Regions from separate parts of the Janthinobacterium sp. LS2A genome, predicted to be linked through region 1. Evidence: predicted binding sites of a transcription regulator. Region 1 holds the regulator's gene; each other region holds the start of a gene.
The links. The regulator FNR, encoded in region 1, switches genes on or off when oxygen is low (the NO sensors DNR and NnrR bind a similar motif). The targets are predictions, from matches to a motif close to TTGATNNNNATCAA.
Positions count from the first base shown of each region.

Region 2: a site for FNR is predicted at 6,363-6,376, ahead of V3C40_RS14615 (bacteriohemerythrin). Genes of this name have one in related genera too.
Region 3: a site for FNR is predicted at 5,351-5,364, ahead of V3C40_RS11695 (glycine-rich domain-containing protein). Genes of this name have one in related genera too.

Region 1 is NZ_JAZHPB010000006.1:61,081-68,959, reverse strand. Features, by position in the region: gene V3C40_RS17825 (response regulator) at 1-975, opposite strand, end outside; gene fnr (fumarate/nitrate reduction transcriptional regulator Fnr) at 1,215-1,973, shown strand; gene V3C40_RS17815 (FixH family protein) at 1,977-2,501, opposite strand; gene ccoG (cytochrome c oxidase accessory protein CcoG) at 2,556-3,938, opposite strand; gene ccoP (cytochrome-c oxidase, cbb3-type subunit III) at 3,943-4,863, opposite strand; gene V3C40_RS17800 (cbb3-type cytochrome oxidase subunit 3) at 4,856-5,059, opposite strand; gene ccoO (cytochrome-c oxidase, cbb3-type subunit II) at 5,061-5,675, opposite strand; gene ccoN (cytochrome-c oxidase, cbb3-type subunit I) at 5,691-7,118, opposite strand; gene ccoS (cbb3-type cytochrome oxidase assembly protein CcoS) at 7,339-7,515, opposite strand; gene V3C40_RS17780 (heavy metal translocating P-type ATPase) at 7,518-7,879, opposite strand, start outside.
Region 2 is NZ_JAZHPB010000004.1:395,816-403,694, reverse strand. Features, by position in the region: gene V3C40_RS14645 (MFS transporter) at 1-873, opposite strand, end outside; gene V3C40_RS14640 (ribonuclease T2 family protein) at 955-1,671, opposite strand; gene V3C40_RS14635 (branched-chain amino acid aminotransferase) at 1,740-2,840, opposite strand; gene V3C40_RS14630 (sulfite reductase flavoprotein subunit alpha) at 3,036-5,549, shown strand; gene V3C40_RS14625 (hypothetical protein) at 5,661-5,846, shown strand; gene V3C40_RS14620 (hypothetical protein) at 5,998-6,153, shown strand; gene V3C40_RS14615 (bacteriohemerythrin) at 6,452-6,850, shown strand; gene V3C40_RS14610 (hypothetical protein) at 6,854-7,693, opposite strand.
Region 3 is NZ_JAZHPB010000003.1:314,072-321,950, forward strand. Features, by position in the region: gene V3C40_RS11670 (hypothetical protein) at 1-426, opposite strand, end outside; gene V3C40_RS11675 (hypothetical protein) at 416-928, opposite strand; gene V3C40_RS11680 (DnaJ domain-containing protein) at 1,022-1,315, opposite strand; gene V3C40_RS11685 (glutamine--tRNA ligase/YqeY domain fusion protein) at 1,477-3,243, shown strand; gene V3C40_RS11690 (CHASE domain-containing protein) at 3,445-5,292, shown strand; gene V3C40_RS11695 (glycine-rich domain-containing protein) at 5,481-6,194, shown strand; gene V3C40_RS11700 (hypothetical protein) at 6,282-6,521, opposite strand; gene V3C40_RS11705 (hypothetical protein) at 6,764-7,033, opposite strand; gene V3C40_RS11710 (hypothetical protein) at 7,221-7,481, opposite strand; gene V3C40_RS11715 (SDR family oxidoreductase) at 7,565-7,879, opposite strand, start outside.

The sequences.
Region 1 (7,879 bases):
GGTACGCAGGGCCAGCAGGGTGTCGCGTAGGCGCACCAGCGGCGACAGCAGGCGCACGGTGACCCAGCCCAGAACAAATGCGGCTAGCAGCGAAGCGAGGATGCTCCACAGCACCAGCCGGTACAGCACGCCATCGAACGGTTCGAAGGCGTCCGCGACGGGCAGCGAGGTAGCCAGCAGCCAGTTCACCGATTTCAAACGCTTGAAGCTGTTGACGGCCGTGATGCCGCGGCTGTTCGTGCTGACCATGCTGCCTTCGCCATCTTCCTTCAGCAGCTGGGTCGTCGTCAGGTTGGCGTTCGGCTGGCGCGGCTGCAGCAAGCGGCTGGTATCGGGATGCAGCACGTAGCGCGGCACGGCGCCGCGCGTGAGGATGAAGTAATAGCCGCTCTTGCCGATCTTTTCCGAGCGCAGGCGTCCCAGCAGGTTGTCCTTGTACAGGCGCAGCACGCCGATCACCACGCCGGCCACCTGGCCATCGGCGGCCAGCACGGGCGCGACCATCTGCACGATGGGCATGCCGCTCGACTTGCCGAGCATCGGCTCGGTGATCATGGGCTGGCGCGTGCGCAGCACGGTCTGGAAATACTCGCGCTCGGCAACGTTGATGCCGGCGCGCCCCGCCACTTCCGGCATGTCGGCCACGACGGCGCCATGTGCATCGAGCACCAGCACGTCGTCGAACAGCACCAGCATCGAGCGGCGCGAATAGTATTCGCGCAATTGGGCCGGCTGGGCCATCAGTTCCGGCGGCTGCTGCCTGGCCGTCAGGGTGACGATCTGCAGCAGCATGCCCAGCTTGTCGTCGAGCTCGGCAGCGGTGCGGCTGATCAGGGATGACTGCTGGCTCAGCAGTACTCGGGTGAAGTCGTCGCGCATGTGCTGCACCTGGATCATGGTGACCAGCGCGATCATGGCGATCGAGGTCAGGCTGGTGGCCAGCGCGACTTTTGCTTTGATGCCGAGAGGCTTCATGATTTCCTTTTCAGTACCGGGCGGCACAGGCGGCAGATAATGCTGTTAGGAATTTTCCTATCAATACATCAAGTTGGCAAGCGGCGCCGCGCAAATGGCCCTCCCCGCATGGGCTTTTGACGATGTTGCCATATAATTAAAGTCGGAACGTCGTTTATTCGCCGAAATTGCGGTGAAATTGGCACACGGCAACCCTGTATGCAGTAAACTTGTTGTTGCATTTTCTAAAAGGTACCGACATGACTGAAGCGCTACTCACTCCAACCTTGCCCACAGTGACCGTGGAAGCGTTGCGTGCGCGATGCTCGACCTGCAGCATGCATCAATTGTGCCTGCCGATGGGCCTCGATATGGGCGACATGGACAGGTTGGACCAGATCATCGGCCGCCGCCGCAAGATCGTGCGCGGCGCCTCGCTGTTCCGCATCGGCGACTCGTTCCAGAACCTGTACGCGATCCGCCTGGGACACTTCAAGACGTACCAGATCAATCCGGGCGGCGAAGAGCAGGTGACGGGTTTCCAGATGGCCGGCGAACTGCTGGGCATGGACGCCATCAGCGCCGACCGCCACCACTGTAATGCGGTGGCGCTCGAAGACAGCGAAGTGTGTGAAATCCCGTTTTCCAGCCTGGAACAATTGTTGGGCAATATGCCGACCCTGCTGCGTCATTTCCACCGCATGATGAGCCAGGAAATCACGCGCGAGCAAAGCGTGATGCTGTTGCTGGGCAATATGCAGGCGACGCAGCGTTTTGCCGCCTTCATCGTCAACCTGGCGTCGCGCTACGAAGCGCGCGGCTATTCGAGCAGCAAATTCCAGCTGCGCATGTCGCGCGAGGAAATCGGCAACTACCTGGGCCTGACCATCGAGAGCGTCAGCCGTTTATTGTCGAAATTCAAGAAGGAAGGCTGGCTGCGCGTCTCGAACCGCGAGATCGAGATCCTGCAACCAGCCAAGCTGAAAGCCATTACGGCAGGCACGGACGTCTGCAAGTAAGGCTTATAACTCTTCGTCCGCATGCAGCGCGATGCTGCGCTGCACGGGCCAGGTCCAGATGCCGGACAGGCGCCACTCGCGCTTGTCGTTTTCCACCAGCACCTGCCAGCGGCTGCGCTCGAGCATCGGCAGCGCGACCGAGAAATTGCCGGCCGCATCGGGCTGCACCAGCAGCTTGATATCTTTTTCCGGCAGGGTCGCATGCGCCAGGTGCAGCTGCAGCGGTCCCTGGTAGGCCTTGCCGAAGCTGTGCACGGAACCGCTCAGGCGCGCTTGCGCCACGTCGTACGCCAGGCTCGTATCCATGGCCAGGTCGCTGGCGATCGTGTCGCGCTTCAAATCCTGGTTGATCGCCTTGCCCTGCTTGTAATAATCGCCCACCACCAGCGCGTCGGGCTGCGTAAAGGCGATATAGCCCATGAAGCTGCCGACGACCACGGACAGGCCGGGACCGATCATCAGCAGCCATGGCCAGCGATGCTTGTACCACGGTGCAACGGGAGGCTGCAGTTTCAGACTGTCGGACATGGTATTTCTCCTCTGTAAACGGCCAGCCCCCGTGCGGGGACCGGCCTTCCTGCATCACCGCGGCACGATGAAGACCGCGCTTTCACGCACATGCAGCGACGGGTTGTCCAGCGATTGCAATTCGATCGCAATCTTGTTCGACCCCTTCTCGCCCACGCCGTGCGGCACGCGCAGGCGGATCGGCCAGCCCAGCGTTTCCGTCGGCTGCAAGGTCACTTCTTCGCGCGTCAGCAAGGTCAGGCCCGGCAAGCCGGAAGCGCTGATTTTAAAATGCTGGCTTTGCTCGGACGTGTTCATGATCTGCAGGCGGTAGACGTTTTCGATCATGCCGTCTTCCACTTCGCGTCCCATCGAACCGCGGTCGCGGATCACGTCCATTTTCAGGGGCGTGCGCAGGGCCAGCGACGTACATACGGCGATGATGATCAGGGCCAGGATGGAAGTGTAGATCAAGACGCGCGGGCGCATGGCGCGCTGGCGTATCTGCTTCGAATTGAAGTTGTTTTCCATCGCATGGTCGGTGCTGTAGCGTATCAGGCCACGCGGCCGCTCGACCTTGTCCATCACGCTGTTGCAGGCATCGACGCAGGCGGCGCAGCCGATGCATTCATACTGCAGGCCGTTGCGGATATCGATGCCGGTCGGACACACCTGCACGCACAGGGTGCAGTCGATGCAGTCGCCCAGCTTGTCGTTGTTGCCGGCCTTCTTGCTCATGGCGCCGCGTGGTTCGCCGCGCTTGGCATCGTAGGTGATGATCAGGGTGTCCTGGTCGAACATGGCGCTCTGGAAGCGCGCGTAGGGGCACATGTATTTGCACACCTGCTCGCGCAGCCAGCCCGCGTTGCCGTAGGTTGCCAGGCTGTAGAACAAGACCCAGAACCATTCCCAGGGACCGAAATTCAAGGTGACCACCGATTGCGCCAGTTCCTTGATCGGCGTGAAGTAGCCGACAAAGGTAAAGCCCGTCCACAGGGCGATGGCGCCCCATACCACATGCTTGGCCGTCTTCTTGAATGCCTTGCGCACGGACGGGCCCTGCTTGTCGAGGGCCATGCGCGCGCTGCGCGTGCCCTCGATGCGGCGTTCGACCCACAGGAAAATTTCCGTGTATACCGTTTGTGGGCAAGAGAACCCGCACCACACCCGCCCGGCAATGGCCGTGACGAGGAACAACAAATACGCACAGATGATCAGCAGGGCCGCCAGATAGATGAAATCCTGGGGCCACAGCACGACGCCGAAAATGTAGAACTTGCGCGTGGTCAAGTCGAACAGCAGGGCTTGCCTGCCATTCCAGGTCAACCACGGCAAGCCGTAGAACGCGAGCTGGGTAAGCCATACGCATACCCATCGCCAGGTAGCGTAGCGTCCTTTGGCCTCGCGAGGGTAGATCTGCTCGCGGGCCGCATACATCTTGATGACTTGAGGTTCCATTACATCATTTCACGGGCGTCTGAGGATTCGACAGGCTCCAGACATACGCCGACAGCACGTGTACCTTGGATTCGCCGAGGAAATCGCTGAAGGCCGGCATGGTGTTGCTGCGTCCCTTGCGTACGGTTTCCATGATGGTATCGGCGCTGCCGCCGTACAGCCAGACCTTGTCCGTCAGGTTCGGAGCGCCCAGCATCTGGTTGCCCTTCGCATCGGCGCCATGACAGGCCATGCAGGCGCCAAACTTGGCTTTGCCCAGCACGGACTTGACGGGATCCGAGGTCGAACCGGACAGGCTCAGCACATAATGGGCCACGTTCTCGACATCCTTTTCGGAACCGAGGGCGGCGCCCATCGGTGGCATCTGCCCATTGCGGCCGTGCAGGATGGTGGTCTTGATGATGTCGGGTTCGCCGCCATACAGCCAGTCCTTGTCCGTCAGGTTGGGGAAGCCCTTGTTGCCGCGCGCATCCGAACCGTGGCATTGCGCGCAGTAGGTCAGGAACAGGCGCTGGCCGATGGCTTGCGCCTGCGGATCGGCGGCCACCGTCTTCAAGTCCTGGCTCAGGTACTTGTTGAACAGGGGGCCGTAGTCGGCTTCCGCCTTCTTCAGCTCTTCCTCGTACTGGCCCGTCGATTTCCAGCCCAGGCTGCCGGCATAGTTGCCCAGGCCCGGATACAGGAACAGGTAGGCCAGCGCGAAGACGATGGTGATGTAGAACAGCCACATCCACCAGCGCGGCATCGGCGTATTGAGTTCCTTCAAGTCCTCGTCCCAGACGTGGCCCGTGGTGCCGTCGGCGGGGGCGCCGGCGACCACTTTCACTTTCGACTGCGAGTACAGCAGCACGCCACAGCCGATGATGCCCAGCAGGGACAGCACGATGATGTAGATATTCCAGAAGCCATTGGTAAAGTCAGCCATGGTTATGCTCCTTCGCCAGGTTCATCTCGGCCTCGGCCGGATAGTCGAGCGCGTCGTCGGCGAACGGCAGGCGTGCCGCCGCGTCGAAGTCGCTGTTGCTGCGGCTGAACGTCCACCACAGGATGCCCACGAACGTCGTAAAGGAAACCACCGTCATGACGCTGCTGGCGCTGTCAAACAGGTTTTCGATTGCCATGCTAATTCCTTGTTTTGATTAATGTACCGAGGCCTTGCAGATAGGCGACCAGGGCGTCTTCTTCCGTCTTGTCCTGCAGCTGCGCGGGGCCGGCGGCGATCTCTTCCTCGCTGTACGGCTGGCCCAGGCGTTTCAGGGCGCGCATCTTCGGCACGATCTCGTCAGGCACCAGCTTGGTCTTCGCCAGCCACGGGTAGGACGGCATGTTCGACTCGGGCACCACGTCGCGCGGGTTGTTCAAGTGCGTGCGGTGCCATTCATCGCTGTAGCGGGCGCCCACGCGGGCCAGGTCGGGCCCCGTGCGTTTGGAACCCCACTGGAACGGACGGTCATAGACGAACTCGCCGGCGACCGAATAGTGGCCATAGCGTTCCGTTTCCGCGCGCAGCGGACGCACCATCTGCGAGTGGCAGTTGTAGCAGCCTTCGCGCACGTAGATGTCGCGGCCCGCCAGGCGCAGCGGCGAATACGGCTTCAGGCCGGCGACCGGTTCCGTCGTGCTCTTCTGGAAGAACAGGGGGACGATCTCGACGGCGCCGCCGATGCTGATCACCACCGTGACCAGGGCGATCAGCAGCCAGGGGTTTTTCTCAATCCATGCATGTGAAAATTTCATTTGCTTTCGCTCCTATCAGGCGTGCGCCGCGTTCAGTTCCGGAATGCGGGCGACGGGGAGTTTGCTGCCGCGCAGGGTCATCCAGGTGTTGTAGCCCATGATGCACATACCCGACAGGTACAGCAGGCCACCGGCCACGCGCACCACGTAGTACGGATACGTCGCTTTCACGCTCTCGACAAAGGTGTAGGTCAGGGTGCCGTCCGGATTGACCGCGCGCCACATCAGGCCCTGCATCACGCCGGCGATCCACATGGCGGCGATGTACAGCACGATGCCGATGGTGGCCACCCAGAAGTGCACGTCGACCAGGCGCGTGCTGTGCATCTGCGTGCGGCCAGCCAGGCGCGGCAGCAGGTAGTAGATCGAACCCATGGTGATGAAGCCCACCCAGCCCAGAGCGCCCGCATGCACGTGGGCAACGGTCCAGTCGGTGTAGTGCGACAGCGAGTTGATGGTCTTGATCGACATCATCGGACCTTCGAAGGTGGCGATGCCGTAGAACGACAGCGAGACGATCATGAATTTCAGGATCGGGTCGGTGCGCAGCTTGTGCCAGGCGCCCGACAGGGTCATGATGCCGTTGATCATGCCGCCCCAGCTTGGCGCCAGCAGGACCAGCGAGAAGACCATGCCGATCGATTGCGTCCAGTCAGGCAATGCCGTGTAGTGCAGGTGATGCGGGCCCGCCCACATGTAGGTGAAGATCAGTGCCCAGAAGTGGACGATCGACAAACGGTACGAGTACACGGGGCGCTCGGCCTGCTTCGGGATGAAGTAGTAGACCATGCCCAGATAGCCGGCGGTCAGGATGAAACCCACCGCGTTATGGCCGTACCACCACTGGATCATGGCGTCCTGCACGCCCGCATAGGCGGAATACGACTTGGTGAACGAGGCTGGCATGACGGCGCCATTGACCACGTGCAAAATCGTCACGGCCAGGATGTAGGCGCCGAAGAACCAGTTGGCCACGTAGATGTGCTTGACCTTGCGCTTGATCAGCGTGCCGAAGAACACGATGGCGTAGGCGATCCAGACGACGGCGATGAGGATGGCGATAGGCCATTCCAGTTCCGCGTATTCCTTGCCGCGTGTCATGCCCATGGGCAGGGTAACGACGGCGCACAGGATCACGGCTTGCCAGCCCCAGAAGGTGAAGGCGGCCAGTTTGTCGGAAAACAGGCGCACCTGGCAGGTGCGCTGGACAACGTAGTACGAGGTAGCGAACAGGCCGCAGATGCCGAAGGCGAAAATCACCGCATTCGTGTGCAGCGGACGCAGGCGTCCGTATGTCAGCCATGGTATGTCGAGGTTCAGGGCAGGCCAGGCCAGCTGAGCGGCGATGATAACGCCAACCAGCATGCCGATGATGCCCCATACCACAGTAGCGACCGCGAATTGCTTCACGATCTTGTAGTTATAGTTCAGCGATTGATCCACAAAGACTCTCCCTGGAATTACTATTTATGATGGTGGCCAGAGAGTAAGTGTTTGACCGTGAAAAAACTTTGATGTGGATCAAAATTCCCCGGATGAAATAAGCGTAGCGAACTGGCATCGAAATAAAGCGGTATTTCGGTCAAATTCCGCTCAAAAAAGCCATACAAGATCCCTGCAATCCGGGCGGATTGGGGGCAGACGCGCCGGCCGGGCTGGGAGGTCAGGGATGCGGTTCGCCGGGCGCCGGCTGGGGCGGCGTGTCGTCGTCCTGCAGCACGCGCAGGCCCGGTCCGACGAGGTCGTCGAACTGGCCGCCGTCCGAGGCCGTGAAATACACCCACAGGGCGATGAAGACGACCACGACGCTCAAGGGGATGAGGAGATACAGTGCTTCCATGTTCAGGCTTTCCGCAGGCGCAGGGCGTTGGCGATGACGACGGCCGAGCTGGCAGCCATGCCGACGCCGGACAGCCAGGGGTTCAAGAAACCCAGCGCGGCGGCCGGGATGGCCGTCAGATTGTACAGGGTAGCCCAACCCAGGTTTTCGCGGATGATGCGCATGCTGCGCGCGGCCGTCTTCGCCGTGTCGAGCACGGACACCAGTTGGCTCGACAGCAGCACCGTGTCCGCATGCGCCTGCGCCAGCGCGGCGCCGGAACCCATGGCGAAGGACACGTCGGCGCCGCTCAGCACGGCCGCGTCGTTGATGCCATCGCCCACCATCGCCACGACGGCGCCCGTTGCCTGCAGTTGCTGCACGA
Region 2 (7,879 bases), on a different contig from region 1:
CAGCCCCTGCGCGGCAAACGTGCAGATGGCCGTCAGCGACGACAGCAGGAATAATGGACGGCGGAACAGATCGATCGGCAGCATCGGCGCCGCATGCCCCGCCTGGCGGCGCAGCAGCAAGATAAAAAAGATCACCACGGCCACCAGTTCCGGCAGCAAGGTTGACAGGGCCGCGTGATGGGCCGCATCGCCAAAGAGCAGAATCAGCAAACCGAAGGCGCCCACGTTGTACAGCGCCGTGCGCCCATCGAGCGTGTGGCCAGACAGTTTTGTCGCCGGCAACATGCGGCTGGCGAGGAAAAAGCCGGCTACGCCCAGCGGCACATTGATGGCAAACAGCCACGGCCACGAGGCCGTCGCCAGGATCAGCGACGCGGCCGTGGGCCCGATGGCGAACGCGACGGCCACCACCAGCGCATTGTTGCCAAACGCGCGGCCCAGTAAATGTTTCGGATACAGCGCGCGCAGCAGCGCCGTGTTGACACTCATCATGGCGCTGGCGCCGACGCCCTGGAACAGGCGCGCCACCACCAGCGAGGGCAAGGACCAGGCCAGCGCGCAGGCGAGCGAGGCCAAGGTAAACAGAAACATGCCGGAGATGAACACGCGCCGGTAGCCGGCGATTTCGCCGAGTGCCGAGAACGGCAGCAAGGTCGCCACCATGGCCAGCTGGTATACGTTCACGATCCAGACGGAGGCGGCCGGCGTCGTGTGCAGCTCGCTGGCAATGGCCGGCAAGGCCGTGTTGGCAATCGCCGTATCGAGCGAGGCCATGCCCACGCCGATGGCCAGCGCCAGCATGGCCCATAAACGGGCGCCGGGCGGCAAGCCGTCCTCGCCCACCATGACGGCTTGCGTGTGCTGCGTCTGCATAAATACACTACCTGTTCATCTTGCTGATCCGGGCAATACACTAGCATGGATGGCCGGACTCTGCCGGGCAGGCAAGGTCCATCACTTCTGGCAGTCGATGACCTTGAAATCTTTCGAATAACAGATGCGCAACTCGCCCGAGTGCTTTTCATAGCCGAGCCAGCGGCCTTTCAGCTGTGGGTTGTGCTGCTTCATCCACTGGAACAGCTCGTTTTTCGGCATGGTGGAGTCCGGCAACTTCAAGGCCTGGAACAGTTCACGTTCCTTCTCGAAATATTCCTTCGCCGTATCGAAATCGCAGGCGCCATGCTTTTCCCATTCGCCCTGCAGCAAGGCTTCGCCCGGCTGCATGCACATATAGGGCAAGATGTCGGACGGTGCCAGCTTCGGCAGATTGCCCTTGCAGTAGCGCGGATGCATGTCCGTCTTGCGCGGCGGCGTCACGGAAATGTCTTCGCACGTGGCAGGATTGTTCGACTGCGCCCACAAGCCATGCACGATCCAGCCGAACTGGTTGCTCTCGGCGCACTGGAAGGCGGCCTTCTTCGACACGGCGCCACGGCGGCGCTGGCTGTCGCAAAAGCCTGGCGACCACGACAGCGCCAGCATGAAGTAATCGGTGGGCACATTCGTGCTTTGCTTGTAGCACGTATTTTTCTCGTCCGACGGCTTCACGTCGTAATCGTAATAGCTGACGTTGCGGGGAATGGCGCAGCTGGCATCAGCCGCATGGACGGCACCAGCAGGCAGGCTGAGGAAAACGGCGGCCAGCGCAGGCAAGACAGAGCAAATTTTCATCGTAGTTCCTTCAAGATATAAAAACGCCGGCAACTGGGTGCCGGCGCGGTATCAGTCAAACGTGTACATCAGCAAACTTTATGCATCCAGCCGTGGGTGTCTGCGGCCGTGCCATGCTGCAGACCCAGCAACGCTTCGCGCAGTGCCAGGGTAACGGCACCGTTTTCATTGTTGTTGATGGTCATTTCAAAGCCATTGGCCTTGGCCACGCCCACGGGCGTGATGACGGCGGCCGTGCCGCAGGCGAACACTTCAGTCATGCGACCCGAGGCGATGTCGTCGCGCCATTGCTGGACGGACAATTTACGCTCTTCCGTCGCATAGCCGAGGTCTTTCGCCATTTCCAGCAGGCTGCGGCGGGTGATGCCTGGCAGCAAGGTGCCCGTCAGTTCCGGCGTCACGACGGTGATCTTTTCGCCATCCTTGTAGACGAAGAACAAATTCATGCCGCCCATTTCTTCGATGAATTCCCGGTGCACGGCGTCCAGCCACACGACCTGGTCGCAGCCCTTCTCTTGCGCTTGCGACTGGGCCATCAGGCTGGCTGCGTAGTTGCCCGCGCACTTGGCTTCACCGGTGCCGCCCGGCGCGGCGCGCACGAAGTCTTCGCTGATCCATACGGTGACGGGTTTCACGCCTTTCGGGAAGTAGGCGCCGGCTGGCGAGGCGAACAGTACGAACAGGTATTCTTCCGATGGACGCACGCCCAGGTAAGGATCGGTAGCGATCATCAGCGGACGCATGTACAGGCTCTCGCCCGTGTTCTTCGGCACCCAGTTGCGGTCTTGCGAAATGAGCGCGTCGCCCGCTTCCAGGAACAGCTCGACAGGAATGGCCGGCATGGCCAGGCGCGCGGCGCTGCGGTTGAATCGCTCGGCGTTTTGTTCTGGGCGGAAAGTCTTGATGCTGCCGTCCGGCTGGGCAAACGCCTTGTAGCCTTCGAAGATGGCCTGGCCGTAGTGCAGGGACGAGGCGGACGGGTCCAGCATCAGCGGGCCGTAAGCCTTCAGTTCGCCCTGCTGCCACTTGCCGTCACGGTAAGGAATCACCACCATGTGGTCGGTGAAGATGCGGCCAAAGGCGGGATTGACCATGCGTGCGGCGCGCTCGGCGTCGGACAAGGGGTGGGCGGACGGGGTGACGACGAGATTCGGTGTGGAAGTGGTCATGGCAGCAATGGGAACTAGTGAACAGTATCCCTATTGTAGCGCCTATGACGACCAATCAGGCAAACGAGGATGGCCCCTGCCCCGTGAACACAGGCTGCCATCATTTGCGAATGATTCTCGTTTGCGTTAAAATATCAGCCTTCCTTCTTCCCGCCATGCCTGACGTCCTGCATGACGGCGCTATCGAAAGCCGCCATGACCACTTCCTCCCTCCCCCAGTTGCGCGCCAGCACCGACGCCGTGCCCGCAGTGCGCCAGCCAAGCGCCGCCCCGCAACAACGGCGCTGGCACTGGACCTGGAAGCAGATATGGTTTCAATTGCACTGGTTTATCGGCATCACTGCCGGCACGGTGCTGGTGATCATTGGCCTGAGCGGCGCCACCCTGGCCTTCAAGGAGGAATTACTCGATGTCATGAACCCCGGCGTGCGCCATGTGTCCGTGGAAACCCACGCCCCGCTGACGCCGGCCCAGTTAAGTAGCATTGCCGCAGCCGAACACGGCCAGCGCGTGGCGTCGATCACCATGTATGCGCAAGCGGGCACGGCGCCACGGTTGTTCTTCGCGCCGAAGAACGGCCAGCGGCGCGGCGAGTCCATCTATGTGCATCCGTACACGGGCGCGACCCAGCCTGCGCTGGCGGGGGCGGAATTTTTCGAGTGGACGGAATCGCTGCACCGCTGGCTGCTGCTGCCGCGCGATCCGGGCCGGCAAGTGGCGGGTGCGCTGGCCCTGTGCCTGCTGGGGTTAGCCCTGTCCGGCCTGTATCTGCGCTGGCCCCGCCGTCCGCTGGACTGGCGCACGTGGCTGACCTTCGATCCCGCCCTGAAGGGCCGCTCCTTTTTGTGGAATCTGCACGCCGTGGCCGGCACTTGGTGCCTGATCGTCTACGTGGCGCTGACCTTGACGGGCATTTACTGGAGCTATGACGTGGTGCGCGACAATATCGACGCCTGGGCCGGCAAGCCGCCAAGGATGGCACAGGCACCCGCGAAAAAAGGCGGCGGCAAGGAGAAGGCGCCCGCCGCCGACATCAGCCTGGCCTGGACCAGCTTCCAGCAGCACGCCGCCGGCTGGACCCTGGCCAGCGTGCGCCTGCCCACGCGCGCCGGCGAAGCCGTGCAATTCACGTGGCTGGCGAGCGATGCGCCGCACGAACGGGCGCGCAGCCGCATGAGCATCCTGCCGGCCGACGGCAGCATCACGGAAAACGAGCCGTACAGCCAGCAAGCGCTCGGTGCACGCCTCGTCAACATTATTTATCCGCTGCACATGGGCACGTATTTCGGCTTGCCGGGCCGCATCATCGTTACCTTGGCCAGCCTGGGCCTGCCCTTGTTCGCCATCACGGGCTGGATGCTGTACCTGGGCCGCCGCAAGGCAAAGCGAGCTGTCCAGGCGCAGCGCGCCATGCTGGGCGCCGGCGCAGCGGACAAGCAAAATACCGGCTTGCCCACCCTCGTCGCCTATGCCAGCCAGTCGGGACAGGCCGAGCGCCTGGCCCTGGAAAGCGCGCGCGCCCTGCAGCAGGCGGGCGTGGCCGTCGACGTGCAGTCGCTGGACCGGTTCGATCCCGCCCAATTGCGCCAGTACGAGCGGGCCCTGATCGTCGCCAGCACCTTTGGCGAAGGCGAGGCGCCGGACGGCACGCGCCGCTTCGCGCGCCTGCTGCACGCAACATCGGGCACGCCGCTGGCGGGTCTGGAATTCGGCATGTTGGCGCTGGGGGACCGCCATTACAGCGCCTTCTGCGGCTTCGGCCATGCGCTGGCGCAGCAATTGCAAGCGCTGGGCGCCACGCCCTTGTTCCCGCTGATCGAAGTGGACAAGCACGACCCCGCTGCCCTGGTCGGCTGGTCCAAAGCGCTGGCACGCTGCAGCGGCAGCGCCATCGATGCCATCGGCGTGCAGGAAGAAGCGTCGTATGCCGAGTGGCGCCTGGCGCGCCGCGTGCTGCTCAACCCTGGCAGCCTGGGCGGCGAATTGCATGAAATCACCTTGACGGGCCCGGCCGGCGCCACCTGGGAAGCGGGCGCGCTGGCCGAAATCATCGCCTGCAACGCGGATGGCAGCGATGGCGATGCCGATAATGCTCACCACGCGCCCCGCAGCTATTCGCTCGCTTCGCTGCCATCCGATGGTGAACTGCAGTTGCTGGTGCGCCAGGAACGCCATGCGGGCAAGGACAACCAGGGATTTGGCGTCTGTTCCGGCTGGCTCACGCGCTTCGCCCCGCTGGGCAGCCCCATCCGCCTGCGCCTGCAAACCAACCCCGCCTTCGCGCCCGCCCTGGTCGACGTGCCCTGTATTTATATCGGCAACGGTTCCGGCCTGGCCGGCCTGCGTGCCCACCTGCGCGCGCGCCAGCGGACGGGGCTGGCCCGCAACTGGCTGCTGTTCGGCGAGCGCCAGCAAGCTTTTGACAGCGTCTGCGGCGAAGAGTTGCAAGGCTGGCTAGACGCTGGCCACCTGGCGCGCCTGGACAAGGTCTTTTCGCGCGATGGCGAAACCCGGGAATACGTGCAAGACCGCCTGCGCGCCAACGCGAATGAACTGCGCGAGTGGCTGGCGCAAGGCGCCATCGTCTACGTATGCGGCAGCCTGCAAGGCATGGCGGCAGGAATCGATGCTGTACTGCAAGAAGTGCTGGGCCAGGAGGGCCTCGACGCCCTGCTGGCGGCCGGACGCTACCGCCGCGACGTGTATTGATCTGCCTCAGCCCATCGCCAGCACGGCCCGGCTATGTGGGCAGGCGCACAGTCAGCACCAGCCATCGGACTAGAGTGGAGGCATTCCCACCCACTGCCTGCGAGGCTAGCCATGAAAAATCCCTGGATGAGCATGTACCTGAGCGCCGCCAACCGCATCGCCAACACGGCGCGCGGCCACGCCACGGCCGCCGTCAAGCGCGAGGCGGCGAAAAATACGCGGCAGTTGACGCAAGTGTGGTTCGATTCCTTCCTGCCGCCCACAGGCAAGCCACGGCGCAGCCGCAAGGCCAAATAGGCCCCTGGCAGCAGGCGAACTGGTGCAGTGCATCACAGCAATAAGTTGAAGTTACGACCAGGTGAACTAAACTGCAAGCATGGTAGTACATATGGAAGTGACCGGCAGGCGCCGCATCCCCGCGCCGCCGCCGGGACACCGGGAGACGACCATGTTGACGCTCAAAGTGCTGGCCTGCCTTGCCCTGTCGGCCCTGATGCTTGCGCCCCTCGTGCTGAGGGATACGATGCAGCTATCCGCCGGGCAGCAGTTGCAGGTGCCCAATGTCGATGCGCATGCCATGTGGAGCCATTGGCCTCGGCAATAAGACGCGTGGCTGAGAAAACACCGCTGACCGCGTTGCCGTGCCTCGTCGTACATTCGTACTGCCTTCGGCACGGCGCCTTGCCAGCGGCGTTTTTCAGCGGCGCTCGGTAACGCGGCGCATCGCTGAAACCGCTTTATTACGGAGGGGAAATTGGTTCCTACATCCATTTGTTTTTGCTTTGTTTTCCTCGCCCCCTCTTCACCATACTTTTGATCCAGGTCATGGATTTCCCTCTTCGCTGCGCCCACACTGGAACAGTCCGCTTCGCACCGCGACGGACTTAACCGGGAGCATCGGCATGGGTAAATCGCATTGGAAGGATGAGATGGCGCTGGGTGTTCCCGTCATCGACGAGGCGCATGAGGCGCTGTTTCAGGAGCTGGCGCGGCTGCAGCAATTGGGCGACCAGCATTTCAGCGTGGCGTTTCGCGAACTGATTGCGGCCGTCGAACGCGATTTCCGCGAGGAAGAGGATTTGATGGAACAAATCGCCTTTCCCTCGCTGGCCAACCACCGCGAACAGCATGCGCGCGTGCTCAGCGGCTTGCACCATGCATGGGCCGCCGTCGATGAAGGCGACCTGGAACAGGGACGCCATGCGCTGTCGCTGTTGCCGCAATGGCTGATCTTCCACCAGGCCACCATGGACCTGGCCCTGGCGGCGGCGCTGGAACTGGTGCAGCGCCAGCCCAACTAGCCTCTACAGCAGCAGCACCGTCGCCTGCTCGGGCATGACCACGCGGTAGTGTCCCGGGTATTTGTCTTCGCCATCGAAAATCTTGCAAAACACGGGCTGGTTGATGTCGTTGACGGCCTGCTCGTTCATGGGCAAGGTGGCGATCAATTGCTCGCCATCCATCAACTGCAAGGCACTGCCCCGCTCGGCCGCGCAAAAGGCCAGCGATTGCACGTCGCTGGCGAACGGCCGCTTGTACCACGGCGTGATGGCCCGCACGGCGCGCCGGGCGTCGCGCAAGACTTGCCCCACACGCGTGACGTTCCACGCATCGCGCGCCACGGCGGGCTGAAGCACGATATTCGCCGTCAGTTCTCCCCTGCCCTTGTTCACCAGGAAAGTGCCATCTTGCGCGGCGATGTCATCGTTGAGCGGCACGACAAACACGCCGCCGTCCGACACCTTGATCGGCATGGGCGCGCCATTGCCTTGCAAGGCTACGCGCACGTCGTCGATGGTGGCGCTCAGCTTGGCAGGAATCAGGCGCAGGGCCATGACCACGCTGCCGCTCGACACTTGCCACACTTTCCTGGCCGTCAGATAACTTTCGCGGTAAGCCGTGAAGCGCACGCGCGGCGCCTTGGCGTCGCTGCTGGCCGTGATCGTCACAGTTTGCGGTGGCAGCGCCTCTTCCGCTGGCGCGGCGGGCGTGACCGGCGCAAGAGGTGCTGGCATGGTATCGGTGGCGGGCGGCACGCTGGCGCTCTGCAGCGGCGCGGGAACTGCCGGCGGCGGCGCGAGTTCCTGGGCCTGGCCCAGCGACACGACACACAACCATCCGGCACAAGCGATCCATGTACGCATGCATTTCTTTCAATGAGGAAAATATTTGTCAGCGCCTGCATTATCGCAGAAGGCCAGACCTTACGCCGCCATGGGCTTCTGCACAGTTTTGGTGCGCACGCTTGATTATTTGGCAAATACCACCTATATTGATAATGATTCCTATTCACGAAATTGAAGGGAATCGCGCGCCCTTCCTTTCCACTG
Region 3 (7,879 bases), on a different contig from region 1:
CGCCGTGGCGCCCCAGTCGGTGGCGGACGCTTCGAGCAGCAGCTCGCGGCGGCGCTCGGCGTCGTCGGTGGAAAACACCACGCCGTGGATGTGCGCGAACAGGGCTTCGGCGATGCGTTCAGGATCATCCTCGATCTGGTCGTCGCTCCACGTGGCGGCGATGAAGGCCAGGCTGTCGGCCCATGCTTTCGGCGGCACCAGCAGGGTTGCCAGCGACATCTTGCCGCCGTCAAAGCCGGCCAGGTGCAGCGCCGTTACCTGTGGCGGGATCGCGCTCAGCACTTCTACCACGGCCAGGTCGCCATACTGGTCGGCCGCGTCGGCAAACGCCTGCTCGGCGTGGCCCAGCGAACCGGACAGCACCAATTCCGTGACCTGTTTCGTCAGCGCGGGAAGATTGCTCTTTTGTTCCGTGTTATCGGCCATGGTCATCTCCATCCTGGTCAAACATCTGGGCGAAATCGTCGGTGGCTTCGTCTTCGTCGTGATCGTCGTCGCCGTCGTCATTGGCGGCCAGCTGGTCGAGCGACTGGTCGTCGTCGTCCCACAGGCGCGGATTCTTGTGCAGGAAAGCCGTGATGATGGCCTGGCGCGCCAGGTCGGGGAAGCTCTCTTCGATGGCGGCGTACATCTTCGCCGCTTCCGGCGCGGCGCAGGCGGCCATGGAAAACACGCGGGCCGGGTCGCCGAACTCGTAGTCTTCGCTTTCGGCCAGCAAGCCTTTCGGGTCGCTGAAGGTGATGTGGTCGACCAGCGCGAAGGCCAGCATGTTCACGTCTTCGATGCCGCCGCCGCTCGCGTATTCGCCGACCAATGCATCGACCATGCTCTTGTAGTTCTTGCGGTTCGGCGGGTCGCCGAGGATGCCTTCGATCTGGCCTTCCAGCTCGCGCGACTGGTACGCGAATTCAGGGTGTACTCTTCTCATGCTGTGCTTTCCAATGTAATGCGCGGCGCTGATAAAAGCGCCGTTGTTGTTGTTTTCAAGTAATTCGGGCCGGCTGAAGCGGGCCGCAGCGGTTTAGTCGGCAGGTAATACTGTGCCATGTAAACGAAACACGCCGCACCACAGGGCATACGCTTCCGCTTCCGGGTCGATGATGATACGGTGGTTCACGCTCTGGTCGTATTCGGCGCGCTTGGCCGGGTCGGCCAGGATTTCATAGGCCTTGGTGACGCTCTTGAAGCGCGCCTCGGCGCCGGGGGCCTGGTTGCGGTCGGGGTGGAAGCGCATGGCCAGCGAACGGTAAACCTTCTTGATTTCATCGTCGCTGGCATTGGGCGCGACACCGAGGACGTTATATAAATTTTCCATAAAAGGCTCCGGGGTCACGTTTTTCTACTAATTAAAGGCGAATTATCCTATAGAACGGCGTCGGCGTCGCTTGCATGCTCGGATATGGGGCCAAATACGTGCTTATAAAGCGCTTGCGGTACGGTAAAATGCTCTTTACTGTCACTCTTCCGCATTGATCAATGAGCAACGATAAACCGAATACCGCCGCGCCAGCGCTGGCGCCCAATTTCTTGCGTAACATCATCGAAGCCGACCTGGCTGCCGGCGCCCACGTGCGTCCCGGCCTGCCCCAGGTGATCACGCGTTTCCCGCCGGAGCCGAACGGCTACCTGCACGTGGGCCACGCCAAGTCGATCTGCGTCAATTTCGGCCTGGCGCGCGATTACGCCGGCCAGTGCAACCTGCGCTTCGACGACACCAATCCGGCCAAGGAAGAGCAGGAATACGTCGACACCATCATGGACAGCGTGAAATGGCTGGGCTTTGACTGGGAACCGAAGCATGCCGATGGCCAGAGCCACCTGCACTACGCGAGCGACTATTTCGACCAGCTGTACGCGATGGCCGAATACCTGATCACGGCCGGCTTTGCCTACGTCGACAGCCAGAGCGCCGAAGATATGGCCGCCAACCGCGGCAATTTCGGCCAGGCCGGCAAGAATTCGCCGTTCCGCGACCGTCCGCGCGACGAATCGCTGGCCCTGTTCCGCGCCATGAAGGCGGGCCAGTTCAAGGATGGCGAGCACATCCTGCGCGCGAAGATGAGCGAAGATGCCATGAGTTCGCCGAACATGAACTTGCGCGACCCGGCCATCTACCGCATCCGCCATGCGCACCACCACCGCACGGGCGACGCCTGGTGCATCTATCCGATGTACGACTACACGCACCCGATCTCGGACGCGCTGGAAAACATCACGCATTCGATCTGCACCTTGGAATTCCAGGACCACCGCCCATTCTACGACTGGCTGCTGGAAACCCTGTCGGCCGGCGGCTTCTTCCAGCAACCAGTGCCGCACCAGTACGAATTCTCGCGCCTGAACCTGACCTACATCGTCACCAGCAAGCGCAAGCTGCGCCAGCTGGTGGAAGAAAACATCGTCGATGGCTGGGACGACCCGCGCATGCCGACCCTCGTGGGCATGCGCCGCCGCGGCTACACGCCGGAAGCGATCCAGCTGATGTGCGAACGCACGGGCGTGACGAAATCGGACGGCTGGATCGACTACAGCGTGCTCGAAGGCTGTTTGCGCGAAGACCTGGACCCGAAAGCGCCGCGCTCGGTAGCCGTGCTGCGTCCTTTGAAACTGATCATCGACAATTTCCCCGAAGGCGAAAGCGTGGAATGCACGGCGCCCGTGCACCCGCACTTCCCCGAGCGCGGCTTGCGCACCTTCCCCATCTCGCGCGAGCTGTGGATCGAGGAAGACGACTTCATGGAAGTGCCGAACAAGGGCTATTTCCGTCTGTATCCACCGATCGACGACAAGCCGGGCAGCCGCGTGCGTTTGCGCTACGGCTACGTGATCGAGTGCACGGGCTACGACAAGGATGACAACGGCAAGGTCATCGCCGTGCATTGCACCTACTTCCCGGACAGCAAGTCGGGCACGGAAGGCAGCGCCAATTACAAGGTCAAGGGCAATATGCACTGGGTCAGCGCACCGACGGCCATTCCTGCGGAAGTGCGCCTGTACGACCGCCTGTTTACGGACCCGCAGCCGGACGCGGGCGGCAAGGACTTCAAGCTGGCCCTGAATCCGCTGGCCAAGGAAGTGGTGCAAGCGTGGCTGGAACCGGGTGCGGAATTGGCCCAGCCGGAAGAGCGCTTCCAGTTTGAGCGCCACGGTTATTTTGCGGCCGACCGTGTCGACAGCCAGCCTGGCAAGCCCGTCTTCAACCGCATCGTCACCCTGAAAGACAGCTGGCAGCCCGCCAAATAAGGGCTGACGGCACACGAAAAAAAAACCGCTGCGGCGGTTTTTTTCGTTTCAACGAGAAATATTGCTTATTGACTATAATAACGATAATTTTGTATATTAGGCAGCTATTGAGCAATTTGCAATTTTAATAGTGCTTGTACAACGCAGCCTAGCCTCCGTCGCCCAGGCGGCACCCGATTCCTCTTCCTGATGCGGATGGCGATGTCTTCTACTGCCGGCGAACACCCCTTATCTGCTGAAAAAAGGCCGCAGTGGCTGCTCGGCTTCGTGATGTCGACGATGGTGGGCCTGCTGTTCTATATGGCCGCCTCGCTGTCGATCGAAAACGATGCCAGCGAGCTATTCAACAATCTGGCCCGCAATACCCAGAAAAACATCGAATCGCGCGTCAAGTCGTATGCCAACCTGCTGCGCGGCACGGCCAGCCTGTTCCACGCCAACGAACACGTGAGCCGTGAGCAATTCCACCGCTACGTGGCAAACATCGCCCTGCAACAGAACTATCCGGGGGTGATGAACCTCAATTACAGCCAGGAACTGGACGAGACGCAGCGTGCCGCTTTCGAAGCGGCCATGCAGCGCGACTATCCGCCCGGGCGCGACGGCTATCCGGCGTTTGCCATCCATCCACCCGCCCCGCGCGCGCACTATTCCGTGCTGGTGTATATCGAACCGATTGCCAGCGCCCCTGAAAAATATGGCTATGACATCGCCTCGCGCCCCCTGATCGCCGAAATGCTGGTGCAGTCGCGCGATTCCGGCAACATCAGCAATTCCGGCGTGCCCGTGCCGATGCAAGGCCGTCCCCAATTGACGGGCATGGCCATGCGCCTGCCCGTGTACCGTTTTGGCATGCAGGTCGATACGGTGGAGCAGCGGCGCGCGGCGTACCAGGGTTCCGTCGGCATCGGCTACGACCTGGTGACGATGATGCGCAGCGCGCTGGCGGACATGCCGGTACGCAACGTTCGCCTGACTCTGTTCGATATCGGCCCGCAGGCGCGCGCACCGCTAGACTTACCGCACGACATGCGCCCCATCTTCGACAGCACGACGGCGGGCATGCATGCGCCATGGTGGCTGCCCGGCAATTCCGGCCGCTACCTGAGCAGCACGATGCTGATCGAGCACAATAGCCGCGTGTGGCAAGCGCTGTTCAGCGTGCGCAAGAGCGACCTGTATACGCGCTTCGACGCCTTTTTGCCATGGCTGGCCCTGCTGATAGGCTTTGCCAGCACCATGCTGCTGTACATGCTGTTCCACACCCTGGCGTCGTCGCGCAGGCGTGCCATCCAGATGGCGAACGGCATGACGGAGGAATTGCGCGCCAGCCAGATCCGTCTGCAGCTGTCGCATCAGAAACTGCGCCGCCTGGCGGCCCACGCCGACCAGATCAAGGAAGAAGAGCGCAAGCGCATCGCTCGCGAAATCCATGACGACCTGGGACAGAACCTGCTGGTGCTGCGCATCGACGCCGACATGCTGGCCTCGCGCACGCATCGCCGCCACCCGCGCCTGAATGCCCGCGCCCGCTCGACCCTGGAACAGATCGACGCCACCATCAAGAGCGTGCGGCAGATCATCAACGACTTGCGCCCTACCGTACTGGACCTGGGCGTGAATGCGGCCGTCGAATGGCAGGTGGCGCAATTTCGCCAGCGCACGGGCATCGTCTGCGAAGTGAGCGAAAGCCATGACGACATTTGCCTCAGCGACCAGTGCGCGACGGCCCTGTTCCGCATCCTGCAAGAGTCGCTCAGCAACATTTCACAGCATGCCCATGCCAGCCGCGTGCAAGTCAAGCTGGAAAAGTGCCGCGATACGGTGTCGATGAGCATCTGCGACAACGGCGTGGGCGCCGCCATCGACGGGCGCAACAAGCTGGGCTCGTTTGGCCTCGTGGGCATCGAGGAGCGCATAAAATTGCTGGGCGGCACTTTTTACATCGAAAGCAGCCCCGGCGCCGGCATGAGCGTGCACGTCAGCGTACCGCTGGGCGCGGATGCCACCGCCTTTCCCTACCAGGAAGAAAGCCGGGTCAGCAACTGACCGGCGCGCGCCCGCATGAAGCAAGCTCAGCTTGCATATTTCGTAATTAGATGCAATATTAATGTGGAACAACTCAGCGCCCGCCCGCCATGGGCCAGGCATTCCTCGACTACTTGCCAGGAGTACGCACCCGCCGCTTTCCCTTGTTTCACCGTATTTCCCACAACGCTCTTTACAAAAGGACATTCATGGATACGAACGACAGTTTCAAGGCAATTGCCGATTTGAATTTGGACGCGATCAAGGTCAAGCTGATGCACCGGGAGTCAGGCGAGGGATGGAGCCTGGAAAAAGCAAATGCGGTGGAATTCGAATACCGCCGCTTTCTGATCCTGATGAAACAGTTTCCAGAAGAAGAAACGGCGCCGCTGATGGACGTTGATACCTTCTGGCACTACCACATCCTCGACACCCTGAAATATGCGGCCGACTGCGAACAGGTATTCGGTTACTTCCTCCATCACTTCCCCTACATCGGCTTGCGCGGCGAAGACGACGAAGCGGCGCACCATCGCGTGGGCGAGCGCATGAAGCAGCTGTATGAGCAAACGTTCGGAGAAGATTATATTCGCGCGGAGACGGCGTATTCGGGTCGCGCCGTACAGGCGGCGTATTCGGGACGGGCTGTGCAGGCTGCGTATTCGGGACGGGCTGTCCAAACAGCATTTTCCAGTGCGGCGGTACAGGCAACGGCCTACTCGGGCCGGGCTGTGCAAACGGCGTTTTCCAGTGCGGCGGTGCAGGCGACGGCGTATTCGGGCCGCGCGACCGGGGCTGCCAGCACCGCATTTTCCAGCGCGCCTGCCTCACTTACCGCAGCGGTGGTCAAATCGTCCTCGACTGGCCTGGAAATGGGGCGCTTCTATGTCGATCGTCCGGTATTGAACCGCGATCCGCAATAGAAAAGCGGAAAACAGATGTGGCTACCGCACGCGGCAAGCCTGACTTACCCAGACGGCACCTCTCAGTTTGCCGTCTGTCAGGCGCTCTTAGGCAGCCATCAACTCGCGCAGTTCACGAATGCTGAAATCGCTGATTTCATGCATACGGATGAGGATCGTGGCGCCGATCGGCAAGGTGTTGTGACGAATCTTGCTGATAACAGGTGGCGCCACTTCCAGAGCTCGCGACAAGGCGGCATCGTTTTTCAGTTGCAGCTTGTCGATGATCGCATCGAGGACGCGATTCGGGTTGTAGGTAGGCAAAGAGGTAATTTGTTTGAGAGACATGATCAAAAATCCGTACTTGTTGTATTAGGGCAATAAAAGACAGAATGTCTCTTCCGCACTAATTCAGGGTAAACACACTAAAAAGCGCCATCACTTATGCGGCTTTTACGCCACAAACAATATAATACACGCTATTGTTGATTTTTGCGTAACTTAGAGCAAAATTGTGATAATTGAAGAGAATTGACGCACTTGGAATGTGCTAGAGGATAACTCAAATCGGAAAAATTTGCTGCACGTCATCAATTTTTACGATGAGCAACACCGCTATGCATGAGCCAGGCTATGGCCATGAGGGTGCCCAGGCGGGCCATTTCCGTAGATAAATGCCAGCCTTGCACGGCCACGCCGGCCGGGGTGGCAAGTGGGCAAGTGCATGGGGAATCGTCCGCGCGGCACCAGGCCAGTTGCCGGCGAATTTCATCGGGCGGTGGTGGTGGCTGCAGCGCATGTTCGCGCCGCCGCATATAGGCGCGCACTTGCTCCTTGCTGGGGTGACTCGTTGCTCGCATGACTCGCTCCTGCTGACGGAAAACAACGTCACGCTGGTTGTAGATGCAGAGCCCGTCACAAGAGCCCAGACGCGTGACGACATTGCTCACCATATCGCCAGCGCGCCATGACGCGTTTGCGGTGCATCAAATGGCACGACCCCGGTGTTGCGCCGGAACCCGTACTGCCCCACGGCCTGCTTCCGTCTTATTTCTTTTGCTGGCGCACGCGCTGTTGCTGTTTTTCCTGCGTTTGCTGGCGGTTCTGCTTGCGCTCGAACAGGGTGACCGCATCTTTCTTGGCTTGCTCGACGGTACGCATTTCTTCATGCGCATCGTGCGGGACGAAAAATTCGGCGTCCTGCGCCGCCACGACCAGCTTGATGGCGGCTTCGTCGTCGAGGTCGTACAGTTCCGTCAGGACGGTGGTGACCTCGTCCAGGTATTCTTCGTAAGTGAGGGTGCTCATGCTGTATTCCTTAAGTGAGTGGCGCAGCGCGGGAACGGCGCGCTGCGCGCCGGCCCAGCAAAGTGCGCAGATAACCGGCCATTTTACCCGATGCCGGCGCCATCGGCGGACAGCGCCCGCAAGGCATCGGCCACGCGCGCGTAGCGCAGGCGCACGCCCAGCTCGCGCTTGATGCGCGTATTGTGCAATCGGCGCGATTCGGACATGAACGACAGCAGCATCGGCGTGACCACTTGCCGCAGCTCGGCACGAGGCAGGCGCGGCGGGCGCGGCAGGCCGAACGTGTCGGCCACGGCATCGAAATACTCGGCCATTTTGAGTTCGCTGTCATCGCTGGCGTGATACACACGTCCCGGCTTGCCGCGCCACAAGGCCCGTTCGATGATGCGCGCCAGGTC